3 regions of the Edaphobacter flagellatus genome follow, and region 2 is predicted to be linked to each of the others. Evidence: riboswitches for the same ligand, from Rfam matches in the RefSeq annotation. Region 2 holds a riboswitch; each other region holds the start of a gene.
The links. Region 2 has a riboswitch for cobalamin ahead of KFE13_RS01410 (TonB-dependent receptor). Riboswitches for the same ligand answer to the same signal wherever they lie in the genome.

Region 1 (7,883 bases), 360 kb from region 2:
GTTTGCAGCTCATCCAGCTTCTGGATGGAGTCCATCCAACGCATGCAGAACTGAGCCTTCTTCGTAATCGACGGAATGTTCTCGACCGCAGCAAATGCTGCTGCGCGCTCATCCGGATCCGGAACATAGTTATCCAGAAGCGTGAGATAGAACTGGACGTGCACCGCCTCTTCAAAGAGCTGCCGCGACAGATAGAGTCGAGCCTCAGGAGAGTTGATGTGCTTGTACAGGTTGAGAACAAGGTTGTTCGAAACGATCGAGTCTCCCGTGGCGAAGAACGCGACCAATCGCTGAATCAGATGGATCTCTGCGGGCGTCAGGCGCGAACGCAGATCGACGAGATCGGTCGAGAAATCGACCTCTTCCACAGTCCATGTATTGCGAATCCCATCCTTGAACATTTCAAAGAAGATGGGATAACGCATCGGCCGCAGCGTAAGGGAAAGGCCAGGATCAAGGATGGCATTCGGTGCTTGTGTCGACATAATTTCTCTCCATTACTTACTGGCAGGCTTCGCATGCTTCGGGATTATCAAGCGAGCAGGAAACGCTCGCCGACGCATTCATTGCAGGCACCACAGTGCTCTGCGATGCGGCGGATACAGTTGTTTTTGCGATCCTGGTGGCGGGGCGGGAGCGCAGATAGTAGGTCGTCTTAATGCCACGCTTCCAGGCATACATGTACATCGAGCTGAGGCGGCCGATGTTGGGCGACTCGGCAAAGAGATTCAGCGACTGGCTCTGGTCGATGTAGGCTCCGCGGTCTGCTGCCATGTCGATCAAGGATCGCATCGGCATCTCCCATACCGTGCGATAGATGGATCGTACGTCTTCGGGAATCTCGCTGATGCCCTGAATCGAGCCTTCTGCAAGTTTGATACGCGTACGCATCGCCTCTGACCAAAGGCCGAGCTGCTTTAGCTCCAACACCAGATAGCGATTGATCTGCATGAACTCGCCAGACAGGGTCTCGCGCTTGAAGAGATTCGAAATCTGTGGCTCAATGCACTCATAGCAACCGACGATAGACGCAATCGTTGCTGTTGGAGCAATGGCAATCACCAACGAATTGCGCAAGCCATTTTTTCTGATGCGCTCGCGAAGCTGCTCCCACCGCTGACTGTTCTCAGGCTTAATGTTCCACAGATCAAATTGAAACTCACCTTTCGCTGCGCGCGACTCCTGAAACGCCGCATGTGGGCCGTGCTGTTCGGCGAGCTCGCAGGAGACGGTGAGCGCGTGAAAGTAAATCTCCTCCTGAATCTTCGCGGACAGAGCTCGTGCTTCCGGCGAATCGAAGACATAACGGAGCTGGAAGAAGACATCCTGCAGTCCCATCAGACCCAGGCCCACGGGTCTCCAGCGACTATTGGCTGAGGCTGCCTGAGGAACGGGATAGTAGTTGATGTCAATGACGCGATCCAGCATGGGCACTGCCTGCCGCACGGTAGCGGCCAGCTTCTCGAAATCAAAGGCGCCGTCGGTCACATGACGCGCGAGATTGATTGAGCCGAGGTTGCACACTGCTGTCTCCTCAGATGAGGTAACCTCCGTGATCTCCGTGCACAGATTGGAGAGATGCACCACATTCTGCGGCAGTCCTGTCTGGTTGCATTTGATGTTGCATGCATCCTTGAAGACCATCCATCCATTACCGGTCTCCGCCAGCGTACGCATCATACGCGCGTAGAGATCGCGCGCCTTGACCTGCCGCATATACTTCTGTTCGGCTTCAGCTGCCACATAAGCACGTTCGAACTCTTCACCATAGAGGTCCGGCAGATGCGGCACGACCTTCGGATCGAAGAGTGACCACATCCCATCCTCATCCACTCGCTTCATGAAAAGGTCAGGAATCCAGTTGGCAAGATTCAGGTTGTACGTTCTCCGCGCCTGATCGCCTGTATTGTCACGCATCTCCAGGAAGGATTCGATATCGGCATGCCAGGGCTCGAGATATACGCAGCATGCTCCTTTGCGTTTGCCTCCCTGATTCACCGCGGCAACAGAAGCATCCAACGTGCGCAACCACGGAACGATTCCATTCGAGAGGCCGTTGGTTGCGCGAATCAACGATCCTTCTGAGCGCACACGATGGAAGGCAAGGCCAATGCCACCAGAGAACTTCGACAACAAGGCAATCTGCTTGTAAGAGTCATAGATCGAATCCAGTGAATCCTTCGGTGAATCGATCAGATAGCATGACGACATCTGCGAGTGCTTCGTCCCGCTATTGAATAGTGTGGGCGAGCTCGGCAGATAATCATGCGAAGCTAACAGCCGGTAGAAATCCGCGGCCTCGCTGACGCGCACAGAAAGTCCCGCAGAGACGCGCATGAAGAAGTATTGCGGCGTCTCAATGACCTGCCGCGTTATAGGATGGCGCAACAGATAACGGTCGTACACCGTGCGAAGGCCGAAGTACTCGAAGCGATCGGAGAGATGCGTATCGATCGCGCTATTCAGCTTGCGCGCGTTGGCTGCAACAAATTCAGCCGCCTCCTTCGAAACCACTCCTTCGCGATGCCCAACTTCAATCGACTGAGAGAAGGAGTAGATGTTCTGTCCCGCGACTTCTTTTTCAATGGTCGCCAGCAATAAGCGAGCTGCCAGCCTTGAATACTCCGGCTCTTCGGCAATCAGCGCTGCCGCTGTCTGAATAGAGATCGCATCCAGCTCGCGCGTCGATGCTCCGTCGAACAGGCCACCAATGGTCTTGCTGGCTACGCGGATGGGATCGACGTGCGGCAGGCCGTGGCAGCAGCGCTGGACGGCGCGCACAATCTTGTTGACGTCTACCGGCTCAAGCGTGCCGTTGCGTTTGCGCACCTGCATCTGCGGCGCGGTATCGGCTAATGGAAAATTCGGATCGAGGTCAGTGAGGGTCGCCTGCGCCGTCGCCATGGGGAGCATCCTTTACTCCGAGCGGATACAGTGGAGGATGCCTGCAACAGACAGACCGCGACCACCGCACCTTCCCCTCGGAGGTGTGTGAATTTCGTGCCGTTCGGCACGGCCCTCATGGCAGGTCTTCGGACTCTGCAGGCTACCTACTTGCTCCGGCTTCCCAGTGATTCACCAGTGCCTATTGAGGAGCGTTCGTTCCTGCTTACCGCTGCGGGGCAGTCCCGGCATCTCACCGGATTCCCTTTTCAGCCTTGATCTCATAATCAAGGCACCATGAAGTTCACTCACTATAACAAGGGCCCATCGGCAGGTCAACGTCAATATATTGGGGTCATATTGCAGACTTTCCACAGACCTTGCGCGCCGCAAAATGAGACGTTTTTCACTTCAAAGGTCGTAGAATGCTCTCCAGCAACAAACGCAGTAACCCCATTGCGTTTCTACGGAGTGCAGCTCTTGAAGAGATTAAAGAAGACGCAAGCACCAACTGCAAAAACACCTGTCCACACCAAAGCTTCCATCAAGATGCACAACCTCGCAGCATTCCACGGCAATCTTCCTGTCGAAGAACGCCGCGCTGCCGGACGAGCTCTTCGCTCTAAACTTCCTCGCAAGTCGCAAGGCATATGGTCCCGTCCCGCCAGCCATCCAGGCGCCATCGAGATCATCATGGCCACCAATAAAGGACGTCTGCCCGATCTGGTTCCGCTGCGCCTTGCTCGCATGTGCGCTTCTCCTTCAGCCTTCTACCGCGGAGCAGCAGCGGTTATGGCGAGCGATCTGGGAGATGTTCCTGTTACAGGATTGCAGGTTGTCATCGATGGCGACTGCCATCTGAACAACTTTGGTCTCTTCGGTACACCACAGCGAGACATTGTCTTCGACTTGAACGACTTTGATGAAACCGTCATTGGCCCATGGGAGTGGGATCTTAAGCGTCTAACGGCGAGCGTCAATCTCGCGGCGCGCGCGAATAATTGCGGACGCACGACCCGCGACGAGGCCGTCCGTAGATGTGTCTCGGCTTACATTCTCAATATGAACCGGCTTGAGAACATGGGCGTCCTCAACTGCTGGTATCTGCATACCTATCCAACCAGCCGCGATTCCCTGGTGCGCGCTAACGCACAGGCAAGTGCTGTTATTCGCAGAGCAGCGTTGAAGGCCACGAAGCAAACCAACGCCACGCTGCTCGAAAAGGTTGCTGAAAAATTATCGAATGGAACCTGGCGATTTCGCGATATGCCCCCTGTGCAGACGCGCGTCGATAAGAAGACGCGTCAACAAGTGATTGATGCGCTTCATGCTTACGTTCCTACGCTGCATCGCGAGCGCCAATTCATGCTCGCCAAATATCATGTCGTCGATGTCGTACGCCGGGTTGTCGGAATCGGAAGTGTAGGCACGCGCGCTTATCTGGTTCTATTGTTTGGCAATGGAGAGAAGGACCCACTCTTTCTTCAGGTGAAGGAGGCCGTCGTTCCCTCACATGCTCCATACATTACGCAGCACCTAAGCGATGTCACGCAGCAGGGCAAGCGAGTCGTCACAGGCCAACGGGTACTGCAGGCATCATCCGATGTCATGCTGGGATGGACCAACATCGGCCCTATCGATTTTTACGTGCGACAAATGAGAGACCTGAAAGCCTCTGTCCCGGTCGAAGGACTCGGCCTCAATGCCTTCAACGAATATGTCTGGGCTTGCGGAGCGTTACTTGCCCGAGCTCATGCACGCATTGGTGATGCCGCATCCATCGCTGGTTATTGTGGCAAATCAAACACTCTGGGCAATGCGCTTGCGCACTGGGCCGAGACTTACGCCGATCAAACGATCCTCGATCATGCAGCATTGGTGGCTGCCGTCAAAAAGGACCGTCGTGTTCAAGCAATGATGGGAAAATAGATCGAACGATTATCTCTGCAAGGAAATGTTCAGGCTGCCGGCGGTTCCGTAGATCCACATCTGATCGCCAGATGCCGTCTTGCCGGAGACTGCTTGATAGACAAGACGCCTTCCATTTGAGTAGCAAAGCATCACCTGCGGCGTGTGGTCGTGCCGGCGATCTTCGCACACAGACTCTTTTGGAAACGTTGTGATCGGTGCTTCTCCAAAGAGACTGTGCGCCATACCGGCATATTGCGTCAGACGCTCATCCGTAAGGCTCTCTGTGTAGACGAAGATATGCGTTACCTCGCCGAGATCCCCTCTGTACGCCGGATCTAAGTCTTCCCGCATCACGGAAACATCCGGACAGGAACTACCCCACCACGTCTCCGCCATGGTTGCAATGGGCTTTGCTGCTAACGCCGCAGCCGATACCCCTTGCACGAACCGCCGTCGATTGATCATCCAATTCCCTTCTGCGAACGCTACAGATTACCCGAGTCCTGAAGGGCCTTTTTCATCCCGCTCCAGCTCTGTTTCGACGAGTCTTCCGGCGATGAGCCGCCATGCCAGTGCGTCTCAAGGCTGACCGCATCGTGATATCCGGCCTTCGCCAGATCGCGGAACTGCGCCGTCCAATCGATGATGCCAGTGCCCACAGGAGACCATGCCACCTTACCATCCGCTCCCTTGACTGCATTCTTCACATGGCAATGGTGAATCCGATGCTTCGGCAGCAGATTCCAGGCCACCGGATACGCGTCGAACTCACCACGCATAACAGCATTCCCGGGGTCCCAGTTCAAAGCAAAATGAGGTGACTTCACAGCATTCAGCGTGCGCACAGCTTCCCGCCCTGTAGCCGTATTGCAGGCAGGCTCGTTCTCCAGCACCAGGATGACTCCGCTCTTTCCGCAAACCTCCGCGGCCTCAGCAAGCTTGCGGTCCATCGCTTCACGATAGGGAGCAACATCATCAAGACGCCAGAAATCAAAGCCCCGCACCTTGTCCGTCTTGAATCGCTTTGCCAGTGCAATGCTCTTTTCCAGAACCTCATTCTGTTGCTTCAGCACATCGCCAACGGGGGCAGCATTCTTAGGGCTGAACTCTGACTTCGGCGCACCCGGCCAGTCAGCTTTGAACAACGGGCTGGCAATATCCGTCACGCGCAAATTGTACTTAGCCAGGACTTGCTCAGCCTCTGTAAGCTCCGCGTCTGTCAGCTGCAGCAGACTCTTCTTCCACATTCCACGAAGTTCCACCCACTGCATACCGAAGTCTTTCGATGCGACAGAGCAGGCATGATCAAAATCCTGCGATATCTCGTCCGTAATCACAGCCACTTTGAATGGAGAACTGGCAAAAGCAAATGCTGCCTTTGCTCCCCCAGCCGCAAACCCTGCCGCTACGCCCCCACTGATAAAACCGCGTCGTGTGATTCCAGTCATCTGCTCAATTCCTCTCCAAGATAAAGATACGGCCAGCCCTCTGTATGGAGAAGCTGGCCGCAGTTTTCTGTGGCAAAAGCCACAGCATTAGAAGGTGATTCTCGCAGAAGCCTGAAGACTGCGGCCTCCACCAACTCCGTTGACCGTTCCCTGACCGCTGCCCAGCGTGCTGGTCACACGACCGAAGTTGGTTGCAGAGATAATGTTGCCACTACCAGAATTCGGATTGTTGAACTGCGGTGAGTTAGTCAGCTGAAACGCATCGAGGCGCGTCTCCAGTGCAGCTTCACGCCATATCGGGAAGCTCTTAAAGATCGACACGTTATTCTGGACAAAGCCTGGCCCACGGAACTGGTTCCTGCCCGTGTTTCCTAATCCAACATTCTGTGCTGTACATGGTGTAGAAGTGCACCCCGACGGCTGCGTGAACGCAGTAGGATCAAGCCAGTAGGTATTGGCACCGATGCCGTGCAGCACCTTATATGGCCCGCTAAGGTTCGCCGTCTGCGCCGTTCCCGGAGTATTCAGACTGCTGCCGTTCGCATAAACAGTAAATGGCGACCCAGTTACCGCCTGCACAATGCCAGAGAGCTTCCATCCGCCCAGAACATACGACGCCGGACCTCCGCTCAGGTACTTGTGTCCTCTGCCAAAAGGAAGTTCGTAGGTAAAACTCTGCGCATAGTTGAATGCCCGGTCATAATCGTTCGGAGCATAGTTCCGGCGAGGATTGATGAAGAACGTCAAACCACCATCATCACCGCTGATATAGCCCAACCCTTTGCCCCATGTAATCGAAGAACCAAACGACAAGCTGTGGCTGAAGCGCTTCGTCAGTTGCACCTGTAGAGACTGATAGTTTGAGGAGTACCCCTTGAAGTACACCGTCGTCGAGGTCGTGCGATGCACTCCCGAGGGGCAGCCGACGCAGTTGTACTCAGGCTTCGATGCATTGCCTCCACCATAAGTCAGCGGGTTATTGATGTCCACGGCACCCGGGATCCTGGTGCCGTGATTCGCCACATAAGCCACCTGCAGCGACATGTCATAAGGGAGCGCCTGCTGTATCGCAACATTCCAGGAATGTACGTAGGGATTCCTATAGTCAAGCGGGATATAAACCAGGTTTTGAGCAGCCAATCCCGACGTTGTCGCAGGGATCAATCCATTCGCAGGAACCGGAGCGGCCACTGGAGCCGGAAATCCTGCCTGGAATGTTGCGACGGTCACACCATCTCCCAGCACTGCCGCCTGATAAGGGCTTCCTGCAGGCAATGTATAGCTATTGTTCGAGCGGATTGGATAGTTATAGGCATACGTGTTATCCGCAAACGGCATATAGCTGATTCCGTATCCGCCTCGAATCACGGTCTGATCCGTCGCACGATATGCAAAACCTGTACGTGGAGAGAAGTAGTTATAGCGCGACTTCATACCGAGGTTCGACGGATTGCCGCCAACCCCGGCAATCACAAACGTGTTCGTATCCGGTATGTAGTTTGAGAAACCCCCGTTGAGCCTCGGCGTCGCGGGTGGATAGAACTCCCAGCGCAGGCCAAGGTCAACCGTTAGCTTCGATGTAGCCTGCCATTTATCACTTGCGAAGCCGAAGAGCCACCACTGCCGATACGCCGGGAAGAT
Region 2 (7,883 bases):
TGCCGGAGCCGGAACAGCCGGCGATGCCGATGATCAGAGGCCGCTGCGGAAAAGAAAGCTGTTCCGGTCGTTCGGTCACGCTGTGCTTAGGCCCCTCTCCGCTCGCCAAGCTGAGGGATCAGGGCGGTGAGCAGGCCGGTGAACTGTCCGGCGATGCGCTTGCCGATCTCCATTACTTCTTCGTGGTTGATGGGTTCGTCGAGAACTCCGGCAGCCATGTTGGTGACGATGGAGAGGCCAAGAACCTCGATGCCCATGTGGCGGGCAATGATGACTTCGTGCACGGTCGACATGCCGACGAGATCGGCTCCGAGGGTGCGGAAGGCGCGGATTTCCGCCGGAGTTTCGTAGCTGGGACCGAGAACGGCGATGTAGACGCCTTCGCTCAGTGTCCAGCCCTGTTTTGCGGCTTCGGCGATGGCGAGAGTGCGCAGCGCAGGCGAGTAAGCCGTTGTCATGTCGAAGAAGCGCTGTCCTGAGTTCGGCAGGAGTCCGAAGCGCGGCTCGTTGGGGCCGACTGCAGCGTTGGAACCGGTGAGGTTAATGTGGTCGGAAATAGCGACGATTGCACCCTGACCATAACGCGTATTGATGCCGCCCGCGGCATTGGTGACGATAAGCTGTTCTGCGCCGAGCAAGCCGAGAACACGCACCGGGAACGTGACCTCGTTGAGCAGGTAGCCTTCGTAGGCGTGGACGCGACCCTGCATAACGGCGACGGGGATGCCGCCGATATGGCCGAGGACGAGCTTGCCGGAGTGTCCGGCGACGGTCGATTGCGGGAAGTTGGGAATCTCGGAGTACGGGATCACGGTTGCATCCGCGACATTTGCGGCGAAGTCACCGAGTCCGGAGCCGAGAATGAGGGCCAGTCGGGGGCGAGTGGGAAAGCGCTGGCGGATGAATTCTGCTGCTGCTATTGCCTTCGAGAAGAGGTCGGTCATCGATTCGGGTCGAGTCCTGATTCGCAAGTACCCCCAGCCCCCCTGTTTCATTTGTGCAAAGTATTCGAAACAAGGTGGTTATTTGGACACCCCTTGAGAGTGTCCAGGCATCCAGCCAGGGTGGTGTGTTGTTTGTCTATTCATAGTTTAGCGAGTGAAGGGTATCAAATCGGCACATTGCAGCCTTATTTTTCGTTTGCGAAATGTGCAGGGATGGCGCGGGGATTTGTGCGGTGAGGGCGAGTTTTGCACAGGGTTGGGGGCTTGACGGATTTGCGGCAGGGAAAGGAATAGGGTGGTTGCTCGGCTCCGCTGCGCTCGGAGTGACACATTTTGCTTGAGAGGGATGGATCGTAGGCGCTTAGCTCTTGCCGCAGCCTGCGCGGTAGACGCGTGGCTTGCGCCATTCCTCGTCGGTGGCGAAGATGACGCAGCTTCGACCGGTTTCGGTATCGAGGCGCCAGGTGATGTTGCCCTGACGATAGAGTTGATAGCGTCCGCTGCCTGCGAAGACCATGCCGTTTGGAGGGTTGGGGCTGATGGTATCCGTGGCGGGGGCATTGGCTCCGGCGGCCTGTTGGGACTGGGTAACCTGTGAGTTTGCCTGGGGAGCAGCGGCTGTAGTCTGGGCTAACGAGTTGGCTTGCGCCGCAGTTGTGGTTTGTGCGGGCTGGACTGCTGCGGTGTTCTGTGCCGTGGACGCGTCCTGCTGGGCAGGATAGACGATGGTGTCGGCATCGGAGGATTGGGATGCCTGCTGCTGTGCTCTGCTTGCGGCTGTCTGACGCACTCCATTGGAGTAGACCTCGCCTGAGATGCCGCCGTGCTTGGCGTCGTAGGAGTTGTAACCCACGTAAACGAACAGCGCCAAAACCAACAGCAGCACGATGGTGATGACTCGTTTCGCCATGCTTCCTTTCTGCACAAGAAATGCAACAACTCAAATGTTAGATGCAGTGTACGGCATCATGATAACCTTCATCGCCGCAATGGTATAGCACGAAGATGGAATGCAAATACGGCACTCGAGAACGATGATCGCTCCGGAAGAGTGAAAAGGTGAAGAGGGATGTCTATCGGGCGTTACTATCTCGTTACCAGTAAGCCTATTTCGGGAGTATCATCGGAGACGTGCCGAAATATTCCATCGTCGTCCCTTTCCATAACGAAGAAGATAACGTCACAACGCTTTATGACCGCCTGAAGGCGGTGATGGAGCATGTGGGGGAGAGCTTCGAACTGGTGTTTGTGGACGATGGCTCGCGCGACCGTACTTACCGGTTGCTGGAGGAGATCGCGGCGGTGGATTCGCGTGTGCTGGTGGTGAAGCTGCGCCGGAACTTCGGGCAGACGTCGGCGCTGGCGGCAGGGTTCGATCATGCGCAGGGGGAGTACATCCTGGCGATGGACGGCGACCTGCAACATTCTCCGGATGAGATACCGAACTTCCTGGCGAAGCTGGAAGAGGGGTATGACGTGGTGAGTGGGTGGCGTTCGCAGCGTGGTGACAACTTCATCATGCGCAGGATCCCATCGCGCGCAGCAAACTGGCTGATGGCGACGTTGAGCGGAGTGAACATCCACGACTTCGGAACGACATTCAAAGCGTACCGGCGCGAGGTGATTCATAACATTCCGCTATATGGCGAGATGCACCGGTTCATTCCGGCGCTGGCGTCATGGTACGGGGCGAGCATCTGCGAGATTCCGATCTCGAACCCGAAGCGCGAATTCGGCAAGAGCCACTACGGTATTTCGCGTACGTTCCGTGTCTTCTTTGACCTGCTGACGATTCGGTTTCTGCTGAAGTATATGACGCGTCCTCTGCACTTCTTCGGCACGATTGGCGCGTTGAGCGTGCTGGCTGGCGCTGGAATGTCAGCATGGTTGCTGATCCTGAAGCTGCTGACGGGCCAGCATGTGATGGACCTGCATGGGCCTCTGTTCGTGGTTGCGGGGGTATTTATCCTGGCGGGCGTGCAGATGATCGGTATCGGGCTGCTGGGAGAACTGCAGGTACGGCACTTCCATACGGCATCGCACAGGGCTCCGTATGCGGTGGACAGGATACTGCGGTTGCGCTCGGAAGAGAGCCTGCTGCAGTAGAGCTTAAACCTCGCCGCATTCTCATCTTTTACAAAAATCTCCATCACAGCTTTACCTTGTCTCAGGTAAAGTGTTGAGCATCTTTAGGCAACGGTGAGCGCACGTTGCGAGCCGAGCCGTTTTTCTATACGAACAGGAGATGTGTCGATGGCAGCTCATTACGAATTGAAAGATGCGGCAAACGGTCAGTTCATGTTCAACCTGAAGGCCGCGAATGGCGAGGTGATTCTGACGAGCGAGACGTATAAGTCGAAGGAGTCGGCGCTGAACGGGATCGAGTCGGTGAAGAAGAACTCGCCGGAGGATGCGCAGTATGAGAGAAAGACTGCGAAGTCAGACGCACCGTACTTCGTGCTGAAAGCGAAGAACCATGAGGTGATCGGAAAGAGCGAGATGTATTCGTCGGCGTCGGCGATGGAGAAGGGAATCGAGTCGGTAAAGAAGAATGGACCGACTGCGACGACGCACGATATCACGAAGTGAGAGATGGTTGAGTACAGCCAGCCTTCCATTGTGGCTGGCTGATCGCTCGATGTATTCGGGCTGTGTGGCAGGTCTCGAAACGATGCTTCAAAACACGATCTTCACGAGACGAATGTAGCAAGCGGTGCATCCAAAGGTTCTATGCAAGCGATACAGATACAGCAGGTAGGCGGCCCTGAGGTGATGGTGCTGCGCGATCTTCCGACTCCTACGCCCGGGCCGGGAGAGGCTTTGATTCGCCTGGAGGCTTCGGGCGTGAACTTTATTGATGTGTACCTGCGGGAGGGGCGATATTCTGCTCCGCTGCCGTACACGCTGGGGCAGGAGGGCGCAGGCACGATTGTCGCGCTGGGAGAAAAGACGGACGGTAGTGGGGTGAAGGTGTGCGACCGCGTGGCGTGGTGCAGCGTGCCGGGAACATACGCGCAGATGGCCGTGGCTCCTGTAGCGCAGCTGATCCGGATTCCTGATCACGTGACATCGCAGCAGGCCGCGGCTGCAATGCTGCAGGGGATGACGGCGCACTATCTGTCGCACTCGACGTATGCGATACGGAAGGGTGATGAGGTACTGATTCATGCCGGCGCGGGCGGCGTGGGACTTCTGTTGATTCAGATGGCGAAGTCGCTGGGTGCGCGTGTATTCACAACCGTTTCGAATGACGAGAAGGCTGAGCTGGCGAAAGAAGCTGGTGCGGACGAAGTCATTCTGTATACGCGTGAGGATTTTGCGGAGGCGGTAAAACGGCAGTCGACGGGACTACATGCCGTGTATGACTCGGTGGGGAAGACGACATTTGAGAAGTCTCTGCAGGTGCTGCGGCGGAGAGGCATGATGGTGTTGTATGGCGGATCGAGCGGCGCAGTGCCGCCATTTGATTTGATACGTCTATCTGCAATGGGATCGTTGTATGTGACACGTCCGAAGTTGCAGGACTACACGGCGACTCGGGAAGAGTTGGTGGCTCGTGCGGAGGCTGTGCTAGGAGATATTGCCAGCGGGAAGCTGAAGCTGCGGATCGAGCACGTGTATCAGCTGGCGGATGCGGCGAATGCGCATCGCGATCTTGAGGCGCGACGGACGACGGGTAAGATCCTGCTGATTCCGTGAAGGCTGTTGGGAGTGATGATGAAGGCGAATACGATAACGAATGTTCTTCTGGCGGCGATTACTCTTCTGCTGTTTGCGTTGGTGCTGGAACGCAGGCCGGAGCCGGTGATGGCGCAGACGCCGGATGTGGATTATTACGTTGAGCCAGGAACATTCATGGTGCGCGCTCCGGACGACAGCCAGAATATTCAGATCTATGCGAAGGTTATGGTCGATCTGCACAACGGAAGGATATGGGCATTTCCAACGTTGTCTCCGCTGCCGTATCCCTCAGACCTGATCAACAACAAGCCACAGACATCGCGTCCTTTTCTGCTGGGGAGGTTTGCGCTGGAAGACACGAAGAAGTATGTCGGCGATTTGAAGTAGCGCGTCCCTGCTTTGACTTCGGCGTGGGCGATGCCGCACACTTAAGGCACACGCAAAAGTCCTGCGACGAGTGAAGTTTTGCTGGTTGCCCCTGTCCACCTTGTTCCGCTACGGAATGTTCGGGAAGCGCGGTGAAAAGCCGCCACTGCCCCGCAACTGTGATCGCGCACACTCTGCGTGTTGATAGAGTGTGATGTCATCAGGCTCTTTGCCACTGACGTGTGAGTCGGGAAGGTAAGCAGCCGGTTGGTCGCTTTGGATGCGACCGCGATGGATGGCATGAAATCGCGAGAGTCAGGAGACCGGTTCCGATCTGCGCACAATCAGCCACATTCCCGAGGGGGGAATGGAGGAGTTTGTTTCATGCCTTCATGGTTTGGCCGTGCCTCGGCCTCGTTTGTCTTTTGTGCTCTCGTTGCTGCTGTATCTCTTCCGTTGTCCGCGTATGCCGTTGTTGTGCGCGGTACAGTGACCGATCCGCTTGGCGCTGCCGTTCCCGGCGCGAGTGTAAAGCTGATGCAGGGGAAGACGGTCGCTGGTTTCGCGACCGCTGGGCCGGATGGCTCGTATGAGATTCGCAGCACGGCTATGGGACGGTTTCTTCTGCTGACCTCTGCCCCTACATTTACGCCAGGTATCGGACAGGACTTCTACGGTGGTCGAACGGATGTGCTGACGAAGAACGTAACGCTCGAAGTGGGGTCGGTAAAGGCTGAGGTGACGGTGACCGCAACCGGACTTTCGACGCCGGTGCAGCAGGTGAGTTCTGCGATCAACCTAGTGCCGTTCAGCGCGCTGCAGGAGCGAGTCGGTGTGGTGGATGATCTGCGACAGTCTCCGGGAACTGCGGCGGTTCAGACGGGGCAGTATGGCGGTGCGGTTTCACTGTTCGTGCGTGGGGGAAACTCGGATGCGAACAAGGTCCTGATCGATGGAGTGACATCGGAAAACGTAGGCGGCGTTTTTGATTACGGTATTGTGTCGTCGACAGCGCTCGATGGATTTGAGATGTATCGCGGGCCAAACAGTGTGCTGTATGGGTCAGACGCAGGCGCGGGTGTGATGAGCTTTACGACGCCACGCGGAGGAATACCCCGACCTGTTTTGAACTACTCGGGCGATGCGGGCAACTTTCATACGTATCGCAACGAGGTGACTGTGGGGGGAACGCGCAACCGGCTGGATTATTATGGTGCGTTCTCGCGGTTCGATTCATCCAATGCGCTGCCGCTGGATCGCTTTCACGCGGCGACAAGTGCGGCAAATGTGGGTTATAACCTGACGGCGAATACATTGCTGCGCTTCACGATTCGCAATGGTGTCTCGGCAACGGGCGTGCCGGGTGCTCATGACTTTTATGGTGTGTCGGCCAATGCGAAACAAGGCGATCAAAATCTGTACTCAGGTGCTACGGTCGAGAATCGCCACAATCGCTGGCATAACCTGATGCGTTACGGTATTGCGCGCAAGCGGGAACAGTACGCGATATTTACAGCTCCAGGCACATTGCTGATGGTGCCTTCGTTCTACGGCCCTTATCCGGATTACTACGGCAATACGGTGACGATTCGTGGTGCGAATGGATACTCCGCGACAGGCCGCGCTTCGTTTCTTGCCGGCACAACGTTTCCTACAGGCTTCGATCAGTCTTCGTTACGTGATGAGCTCTATTATCAGAGCGACTATACGTTCACGCCGCATCTGATCGGGCTTTTTGGTTTTCGCTACGAAAATGAGCGTGGTTCATTCAACAATCCAGCGAACTTCCAGTTCGAGAAAATCAAGCGCACGAACTATCAATACACGCTTCAGTTCCAGGGCGATTTTAAGAGCCGCCTCTTCTACTCGTTTGGCGGGGCGATCGTGCGCAATAACCTATATGGCACGGCGGGTACGCCACGTTTTGGATTAGCGTGGGTGCCTGTGCGTCCGGGCAACGGATTTCTGCGTGGAACGAAGCTGCGCGCCAATGCGGCAACGGGTGTGCAGGAGCCTTCACTGTCATCCGAATTCAGCTCACTGTACAGGCAATTGTCAGATGTCGGCGACACGGCTTCGATAAAGGCTTACCATGTTCGTCCGATGCAGGCTTTGCGTTCGCGTACGTATGATCTGGGGATTGACCAGAACATCGTCGGCCAAAAACTGATTCTTAAGGCGGGCTACTTCCACAACCAGTTCAATCGTCAGATTGATTATGTCGATGCAGGCACATTGAAGAACGTTTTTGGGATTACGACGAACGTCGCGTACTTCTACGGTGCTGTATTGAATACGCTTGCCTTCCGTGCTCAAGGGTTTGAAGGCGAGCTACAGTATGCGCCAACCAATCACATCCTGCTGCGTGGTGGTTATACGTATCTTGCGTCGGTTGTGGAGCAGTCGTTCTCGACGGATGCAATCAACAATGGGCAAGCAGCGCAGAACCCGAATCTGCCCGGTGTTCCGATCGGATCGACGTCGCCGCTGGTCGGACAGCGTCCATTCCGTCGTCCTCCGCAAACAGGCTTTTTCTCCGCGTTGTATGAGCAGAAGAAGTTTTCCACTGCTTTGAAAGGCGCGTTCGCGAGCCGCTCGGACGACTCAACGTTCCTCTCCTATGCAGACACGAATGGCGACAATACGTTGCTGTTGCCGAACAGGAATCTTGATTTCGGTTATGCAAAGCTCGATGCCTATGGCACCTATACAGCAACACGGCATGTGACAGCGTTTGTTGAGCTGAATAATCTGCTTAGTCAGCAGCATATCGGGCCGATCGGCTTTCCGGCGCTGCCGTTTACGTTCAGGACTGGATTGAAGATTCGTGTGGGTGGCGATCAGTAACTGAAATAGACCGCATCAATATGCTCAGGATTGGCGTCTAAGTCT
Region 3 (7,883 bases), 2.1 Mb from region 2:
CGTCTTCGGAGCCCTGGGGCTCTATCTGCTCATCACGGCAATCCGTCGCGCAGCCAGGCAAGGGTCAACCGAAAATTAGGCGGGGCAGTATGAAGACCATTGGCACAAAGTCAGCTCGATGCGCTGCCGAGCACCCACCCTTAGCCGTATGACGGCTAAGGGTGAGCCAATTTCAGCTACTTGAATAGATGGGTTGCGTGGGTGATGGCGGCACCGGCGCGCATGGCTGCAGCGACGACAGCCGTCTCCGCGATCATGGCCTCGGTTGCGCCTGCATCGACGGCGGCTTTGCGATGGATCTCCAGGCAATACGGGCACTGTGTCGTCAGCGCGACGGCCAGCGCCATCAGCTGCTTGTGCAATGCATCGATCGTGCCGGGTTGAAAGGCGGCCTTGTCGAACGCCCAGAAGGTCTTCATCCCGTCAACAGCATTCTCGTCCAGCTTCTTCAGCTGAGCGAGATTCTTCATGTCAAACATGTGTGTTTTCTCCTTTTCGCAAATCAAGCGGCATTACTGCATAAACTCGATTTCGCAAATCAAGCGGCATTACTGCATAAACTCGATTTTTTAAACGAGAGCCCGTCGTTGCATCGGTTGGGAGTAGCCCTTACAGCAGCAACAAGATTACACGGAAACAAGCATCGGACGATTGCAGGAGAAGCTCACATTACTCAAGTTTTAATCTGTCAAAGCAGGTGATGACCATCTGCTAGCGCCTTCTGGTTTTGCGCTTCGCATCGACCTGCGGCCAGTACTGAAACTCATCGGCGAACAGCTCGCCGTTCAGATCGGATACGCGCATCGCCAGCCGCGCCTGCGCATCGGCGATGGCGCGGTTGTAGATTAGCGGGCCGATCTCTTCGACGAAGTAGTCAAAGAGCATTCCCGCGGGCAGGTTGCCAATCGGCTCGGGGAGGTTCTCCTCGAAGTAGCGTTGGATGGAGGCAACTGCCTCGGCGCGGACCTGTTGCGATATCTCGATCTTCATGACAGTTAGCTTATAGGCGCGCAGCTTACACGCGCACACTTATACTTAAAGGCAGATATGGCCGCACTGATCGAAGCAATTAACGTTAAGCGCAAGATGCTCTTCGAGCATGAGAATGCTCCCTACTATTGCATGGAGTCGGACGTCAGCACGCCCACGGCGCGCGGCGGACAGACGCTGGTGCGCCTGAAGATGCGCAACCTGATCACCAACGCCGTTTTTGAAAAAAGCTTCAAGGCAGGCGATAAATTCAAGGAACCCGACGTCGAGCTAGTGCCCGCAACCTTTCTCTATAGCGATGGTGATGGCTTCCACTTTCTAGACCAGGAGACGTTCGAGACGTTTGCGCTCACCGACGCCATGGTGGGTGATGCGACCGACTTCCTCCTCGAAAACCTTGAGGTACAGCTGACGAAGTACAACGGCAACCCGATTGGCCTGCAGCTTCCTATCTTCGTCGATCTCGAAGTCACCGAGACGGAGCCCGGCCTAAGCGGCGCTTCGCAGAGCGGCAGCGTTACCAAAGTTGCCACGCTCCAGACCGGCCTCGAGATTCGTGTGCCACTGTTTATTAAAGAAGGCGAGAAGGTAAAGGTCTCCACGGAGACGCGCGATTTCGCCGGCAGGGCTTAACTGGATGACGTAAAAAGAGGCATGAGATCTGCAACTCTCATGCCTCTTCTGCTTCAGGCATCCAGTGCTATGACTGCAATTGCGCCCGCACCTCACTCGCGGCCTTGCACATGTTCTCCAAGGCAGCAACCGTCTCATGCCAGCCACGCGTCTTCAGCCCACAGTCGGGGTTGACCCAGACCTGCTCGGGCTTTAACACATGGAGTGCCAGCGCAAGCAGTTCACGCATCTCCTCGGCCGACGGCACGCGCGGAGAGTGAATATCGTACACGCCCGGTCCGATCTCGTTGGGATAGCCGTGTGCGCGGAAGGCGTCGAGCAGCTCCATGCGCGAGCGCGCCGACTCCATCGAGATCACATCCGCATCCAGCGCAGCGATTGACGGCAGAACGTCTTCGAACTCGCAGTAGCACATGTGCGTGTGAATCTGCGTCGCATCGGCGACGCCGCTAGTTGTGATGCGGAAGGCCTTCACGGCCCAATCCAGGTACGCCTGCCAGTCGGCGTGGCGCAGCGGCAAACCTTCGCGCAGTGCAGGCTCGTCCACCTGAATGATGCCGATGCCCGCGGTCTCCAGATCCGAGACCTCGTCGCGCAGTGCCAGCGCAATCTGCCATGCCGTCTGCGAGCGCGGAATGTCATTGCGCACAAACGACCACTGCAGCACCGTGATGGGGCCGGTCAGCATCCCCTTCATCGGGCGCGATGTCAGCGAGCTGGCATAGTGTGTCCACCGCAGCGTCATCGGCTCTGGGCGCTGCACATCGCCGTAGATCACCGGAGGCTTCACGCAGCGCGAGCCGTAGCTCTGCACCCAGCCGTTCTCGGTAAAGGCGAAGCCGTCGAGAAATTCGGCGAAATACTCCACCATGTCGTTGCGCTCGAACTCGCCGTGAACCAGAACATCCAGCCCGATGCGCTCCTGCTCGCGCACGCACTCGGCGATGGCCTTCTCCAGAAACGCGTCGTACTCTGCAGTACCTTCGCGCCCGCGACGAAACGCAGCGCGGTGCTTGCGTACCTCAGCCGTCTGCGGAAACGAGCCGATCGTCGTCGTTGGCAATAGAGGGAGCCCGAGCTTCTCGCGTTGTGCCACGGCGCGCTGCGCATAGGCAGAGGCACGTCTGAAGTGCTTCTCCTCAAGAGCAGCGAGTGCTGCACGTACTCTGGGATTCGTCGTCGTATCGGCGGCAGCGCGGTCGGTGATGGCGGCAGCGTTCGCAGAACGGGCCGGCTGATCGTGACTCGCCAGCGCGGCAACTTCCTGAAGCTTCTCCTCTGCGAACCGCAGCCAGCTGCGCAGGCGCGGCGATAGAGCCGTCTCACTATGAAGATCATGCGGCACATGCAACAGCGAGCACGACGGGGCAACTACAACACGTTCAGCACCCAACTGCTCCACAGCCTGCGCAATCTGCGACGACGCAATAGCAAAGTCGGTCAGCCAGATGTTGCGGCCTTCGACACAGCCGACGCTCAGCACCTGATCCGGCCCAAGAGCAGCGAGCGTTGCGGCCAGTTGTTGTGGTGCGCGAACCACATCGATGTGTAGACCAGCCGTTCCAAGTGTCACGGTAGTCTGCAGATTGTCGCCGATGGTATCGAAGTAGGTCGTCAGCATCAGGCGCACGGGAGACTTAGTCAACTCGGCATACACCGTGCGATATGCGTCGCGCACCTTGTCGCTCAGGTCGGTCACCAGCATCGGCTCATCGATCTGCACCCAGTCCACGTCTTCGTCCGCGAGCACCTGCAGCACCTTGATGTACGCTGCGGTCAGCTTTGGCAACAGGCTCATCGAGTCGAAGCCGTCCACGCCCTTGCCCAGCAGCAGCAGTGTCATCGGGCCAATCAGCACGGGCCGCGTCTCAAGGTTCAGCGCACGTGCCTGCCGCAGCTCGCCGAGCAGCTTCGTCGTATCGATCTCGAAGCTGATACCCGCCGACCACTCCGGCACAAGGTAGTGGTAGTTGGTGTCGAACCACTTCGTCATCTCCATGGCCGTCTGCTCGCGGCTGTTGCGCGCCATTGCGAAGTAGCGTTCGAGCGTCACCTTGCCGCTGCCGAACCGCTCCGGCGTTGCGCCCACGAGCACGAGCGCGTCCAGCACCTGGTCGTAGAGCGAAAAGTCGTTCGAAGGGATCGTGTCGATTCCTGTTGCTCGCTGCAGCTCCCAATGACGTTTACGCAGCGATGCGGCTGTCTCCAACAGCTCCTGTTCGGTTCGTTTACCTGCCCAGAATCCTTCGAGCGCCGCCTTCAATTCGCGTTCGCGGCCCATCCTCGGAAAACCGAGGTTGGCGGTGCTGAGTTTTTTCGTGAATGTGGGCGAAGTCTTTCCTGCGACCATTTGGTTCTCTCCTGAAATACGAAAGAACCACCTGTGCGCAGGCATGCTTCGCGTACGCCAGTGGCGCAGGCAAGACGATGCATTGGCAAACCGTTCCAATCCACGAGAGCGGCGGCCTCAAGCGCACCCGCGGTCGGCACAAAGGCCTCCGCGGTGGTGGCGGCAGGCCGGTCTTCGGACTCTGGGCTGCCTACTTCGCTGCCGCTTCCCATTCCTGCTTACAAGAACAGTGCGTTGGCTTCTCGCCATGCAACATTTCGTTCCCATCACCGCTGCGGGACAGCGCCGGAATCACACCGGCTTCCCGTTTAACAGGCTCCTTGCGAGAGCCTGACCTGCACATGACGATTCTACATGCAGAAATTTCAGAAGAGTTGCGCCTACTTTTCTTCCTTCAGCCGGTCCAGCAGCCGCGTCAATACCTCACGCTCTTCTTCCGATGGCTGAAAGGAGAGCGGCTTGCGGCGTATGTAGCGCAGGTTCAGGTTCGCGATGTCCGAGGCCATCACGATAAAGAGATTGCCGGGGATGTTGAACCAGAACTCATCCGGCACCGTTTCGAGGTCTGCGGCCTTGGCCTTGCGAAACTCGTCGCGCTCGAACCGCCGCGGACTTGCTAGTGTAATGCTTACCAGTGAGCCGTCGTTCGCAAGCATGCGATCTTGAATCGCGCCCTGGTACAGGCCGCCTGTTTTCGTCAGCACATCGGCCATAATGCGGAAGCGGCCTTCGGGCAGCAACATGTCGCTGAACAACACGTCCCATTCCGAGATGCGCGGCACAATGGTGGCCAGCAGCGTGCGCATCCAGCGCGTGTGCAGCCGCCGCCAGATACGGTTGTAGTTCAGCACAATCAGGATGCGGACGCCGCACGCCAGCAGCACCAGAAAATACAGCCTCCACAGGATCGCGTAGTTCATCCAGAAGAAGGCGTAGAGGCTCGTGAAGAACTGCGCATGGTGCGTTTGAAAGAAGTTGTCGCTCTGCAGTGCGGAGAAGACCGTCTCCACATCGGCCTGCGTGCCGCGTGCCCACAATGCACCTGTCCATCGCGCCCATGCCACTGCCATCGCCAGAGGGACGGCCGCAGCGATGATGGAGCGGGCCACCTCTTCGGCGTGCGACTCCACGCGCGTCTTGCGAAAGACGACAAGGTCCGCGGCCCAGCGTGCGATCAGGTTGGGGCCAAGCAGGTAGACGGCGATGAGGAAGCTGACGAGAAGCGCCAGCAACGGTTTCTCCTAAGCGAGTGCTTCGTGCAGGTCGGCGAGGTTCAGCGTAATCTCGCCAAACGACGTTGGAATCACGGCCGACTCGTGCGCGCGGAGCTGGTCGAGCACCGCGTCCTCATGCCGCTGAATGAAGTCGATGATCTCGGCGCGCAGCCGCTTCTGGCTGGTGCCGATATTGGCATCCCGCAGCGAAAGCACGTACTCAAGCTCGGAGCTGCTCATAAGAAGGCCTCAAAACGCACTGCACGATATTCGGTGCAGCTCAAGTTGAAGATACCACGGCTTGTGGAAAATAGCGCGTAATGGGTGAGGAGTTATATTCTCGCGTTTCTTAGATGGATGGAATTTACAGCAGCTCCTGTGCCTGCAGTACCGCAGCCACAGCCTCATCCGCCGTAGCGCCAACTGCTGAAAGATGTCCCATCTTCCGGCCTTTGCGTGGGCGGTGCTTCTCGTAGAGATGCAGCCGCACTCCCGGTACAGCGAGCACGCGGTCGAAGCGCGGAGTTCTCGCGGAGCCGTCTTCGTTCAGCCACACGTCGCCCAGCAGGTTGGCGATTGCGCACGGCTGCACGACGGAGACGTCGCCCAGTGGGAGATCGCACACCGCGCGTACCAGTTGCTCGAACTGACTCGTGACGCAGGCGCGCTCGCTCGCGTGATAGCTGTTGTGCGGACGCGGAGCCAACTCGTTGACCAGAAGCTTTCCGTGGGTCGTGACAAACATCTCGACGGCAAGAATGCCTTCGAGCTCAAAGGCATGCGCGATGTTTTCAGCGAGCTGCCGCGCTTCGTCGGCCATGATGTCGGTGAGTGGGGCCGGGAGTACACTCCACGCCAGAATCTGATTCTCATGATGGTTCCACGCAGCCGGGTACACTTTCACTTCGCCCGAAGGCGACCGCGCCACCAGCACCGAAATCTCGCGCTCCAGCTCGACGGCCTTCTCTACAACGCCGGCGCGTTCGCCCAGAGCGGTCCATGCACCGCGAGCCTCTTCTTCAGGATCGGCACCGGGGTGGAAACCGACCTTACCCTGTCCGCGTCCATCGTAGCCGCCCGTCGCGCTCTTGCAGAACGCGCGTCCGCCCAGGGCGTGGATTGCATCGCGCACCTCATCGAACGAGTGCACGGGACGCCAGTCGCCGAGTGGGAAGCCGTTCTTTTGGAGCCATTCTTTTTGCGCAATGCGGTTCTGAATGATGGCGAGCATCGCGCGTCCGGGACGCACCGGAACCAGTGCCTGCGCCGCATCCATACTTGCCAGCGAGATCTGCTCGATCTCCAGCGTCACCACGTCGCATCCGCGAGCCAGGTTGGCGGCCTCGCGCGCATCGTCCCAGCTGGCCTCGATGCAGGCATCGACGACAAACCGCGCCGGACAAGCCGGATCGGGGTCCAGGACCTGGATGCGGTAGCCCATCGCTCGCGCAGCCATTGCTGTCATGCGGCCAAGCTGTCCGCCGCCGAAGATGCCAATGGTTGCGCCGGGAAGAATCGGGTTGGCCTTGCGCTCTACTGATGTCGCGCTCACGCTTTCGCCGCTCCGTCCTGCTCGTCGCCTACCGTCTGCGCCAGCACTTCATCGCGACGTGCGGTGCGCCATGCGGCGATCTTCTCGCGCAATGCTGCGTCGGTTGTTGCGATAATCTGTGCAGCCAGCAGGCCTGCGTTCGCTGCTCCGGGAGCGCCGATGGCCAGTGTGCCCACTGGAACACCCTTCGGCATCTGCACGATGCTCAACAGCGAATCCATGCCCTGCAGTGCAGTCGCTGGAATCGGCACGCCCAGCACCGGTACGACCGTTTTCGCCGCGACCATGCCCGGCAGATGCGCCGCACCGCCGGCTCCGGCAACGATCACGCGCAGCCCGCGAGCGGCGGCAGTTTCGGCGTACTCAAACAAAAGATCGGGGGTGCGATGCGCCGAGACGACACGGACCTCGTGCGGCACGCCGAAGGCGGCCAGCATCTCGACGGCGCCACGCATCACCGCATAATCATTGCGGCTTCCCATGATCACTCCAACCAGCGGTGAGGCGTCCATAGGGTGATTATACGGGGTGGGTGACGAAGCAGCGTCCAGCTTATTTTGCCCACACGCTGGCGTTCAGGCATTCCACGACGCCGTCGATGATGGCGCTCAGGCCAGCGGTGAAGCGGTCGGCGTCGATGACGTGTTTGCTGCTGACAGCTTCGCCCACGTTGATGGCGGCGCTTACCACTTCGAGCGCGGCCTTCTTCTTTTGCTCTCCATTCTGCGGGCCGAAGATCGCCTCGGCCGTGTGCAGCGCGGCGGGCAGAAACGCCAGCGCGCGCAGAAAGATTTTTTGAAAGTCCATACACTCTCTCCTTAATTTGTTTTGCTGTGCCGCAGCAGATCGATAGCCAGGTGAGCCAGTGTTACCAATGCACCGACGGCCCCGGTGAATCCCTTAAGGCGCTGTACGCTGCGTTCGTGCCGCTCCACGCGCTCTTCAATCTGCGTAAGTCTTCCTGGCTGACCGATACCCATTAACTGGTCCATCTGACTCTTCAAGACGCGCAGATCACCGAGAACCTGTCCTTCAAATTCAGTCATCGCTGGTGCTCCTGTTCTGTTTGTGCGATCACGATGCGACCGGCAGGTTGGTAAAGACCGCACTCGAAAAGCGCGAATAGACCGGTGGATTGGAAGTG

Region 1: linked by a shared signal. The riboswitch ahead of KFE13_RS02760 (ribonucleoside-diphosphate reductase subunit alpha) and the one ahead of KFE13_RS01410 (TonB-dependent receptor) in region 2 are both predicted to bind cobalamin.
Region 3: linked by a shared signal. The riboswitch ahead of metE (5-methyltetrahydropteroyltriglutamate--homocysteine S-methyltransferase) and the one ahead of KFE13_RS01410 (TonB-dependent receptor) in region 2 are both predicted to bind cobalamin.

What each region holds. Positions count from the first base shown of each region.
Region 1 covers NZ_CP073697.1:695,431-703,313, forward strand. Annotated here, with positions in the region: gene KFE13_RS02755 (ribonucleotide-diphosphate reductase subunit beta) at 1-485, opposite strand, end outside; gene KFE13_RS02760 (ribonucleoside-diphosphate reductase subunit alpha) at 502-2,904, opposite strand; cobalamin riboswitch at 3,007-3,198, opposite strand; gene KFE13_RS02765 (DUF2252 domain-containing protein) at 3,364-4,812, shown strand; gene KFE13_RS02770 (hypothetical protein) at 4,822-5,259, opposite strand; gene KFE13_RS02775 (sugar phosphate isomerase/epimerase family protein) at 5,280-6,242, opposite strand; gene KFE13_RS02780 (TonB-dependent receptor) at 6,330-7,883, opposite strand, start outside.
Region 2 covers NZ_CP073697.1:333,293-341,175, reverse strand. Annotated here, with positions in the region: gene udk (uridine kinase) at 1-79, opposite strand, end outside; gene KFE13_RS01440 (purine-nucleoside phosphorylase) at 87-944, opposite strand; gene KFE13_RS01435 (MSCRAMM family adhesin SdrC) at 1,306-1,854, opposite strand; gene KFE13_RS01430 (glycosyltransferase family 2 protein) at 2,076-3,050, shown strand; gene KFE13_RS01425 (YegP family protein) at 3,198-3,533, shown strand; gene KFE13_RS01420 (quinone oxidoreductase family protein) at 3,675-4,643, shown strand; gene KFE13_RS01415 (hypothetical protein) at 4,659-5,012, shown strand; cobalamin riboswitch at 5,109-5,337, shown strand; gene KFE13_RS01410 (TonB-dependent receptor) at 5,376-7,838, shown strand.
Region 3 covers NZ_CP073697.1:2,439,211-2,447,093, reverse strand. Annotated here, with positions in the region: gene KFE13_RS10195 (hypothetical protein) at 1-79, shown strand, start outside; gene KFE13_RS10190 (carboxymuconolactone decarboxylase family protein) at 177-479, opposite strand; gene KFE13_RS10185 (DUF2164 domain-containing protein) at 712-990, opposite strand; gene efp (elongation factor P) at 1,048-1,623, shown strand; gene metE (5-methyltetrahydropteroyltriglutamate--homocysteine S-methyltransferase) at 1,691-3,973, opposite strand; cobalamin riboswitch at 4,122-4,327, opposite strand; gene KFE13_RS10170 (hypothetical protein) at 4,354-5,205, opposite strand; gene KFE13_RS10165 (hypothetical protein) at 5,215-5,427, opposite strand; gene purK (5-(carboxyamino)imidazole ribonucleotide synthase) at 5,552-6,739, opposite strand; gene purE (5-(carboxyamino)imidazole ribonucleotide mutase) at 6,736-7,251, opposite strand; gene KFE13_RS10150 (hypothetical protein) at 7,292-7,546, opposite strand; gene KFE13_RS10145 (hypothetical protein) at 7,558-7,785, opposite strand; gene KFE13_RS10140 (hypothetical protein) at 7,814-7,883, opposite strand, start outside.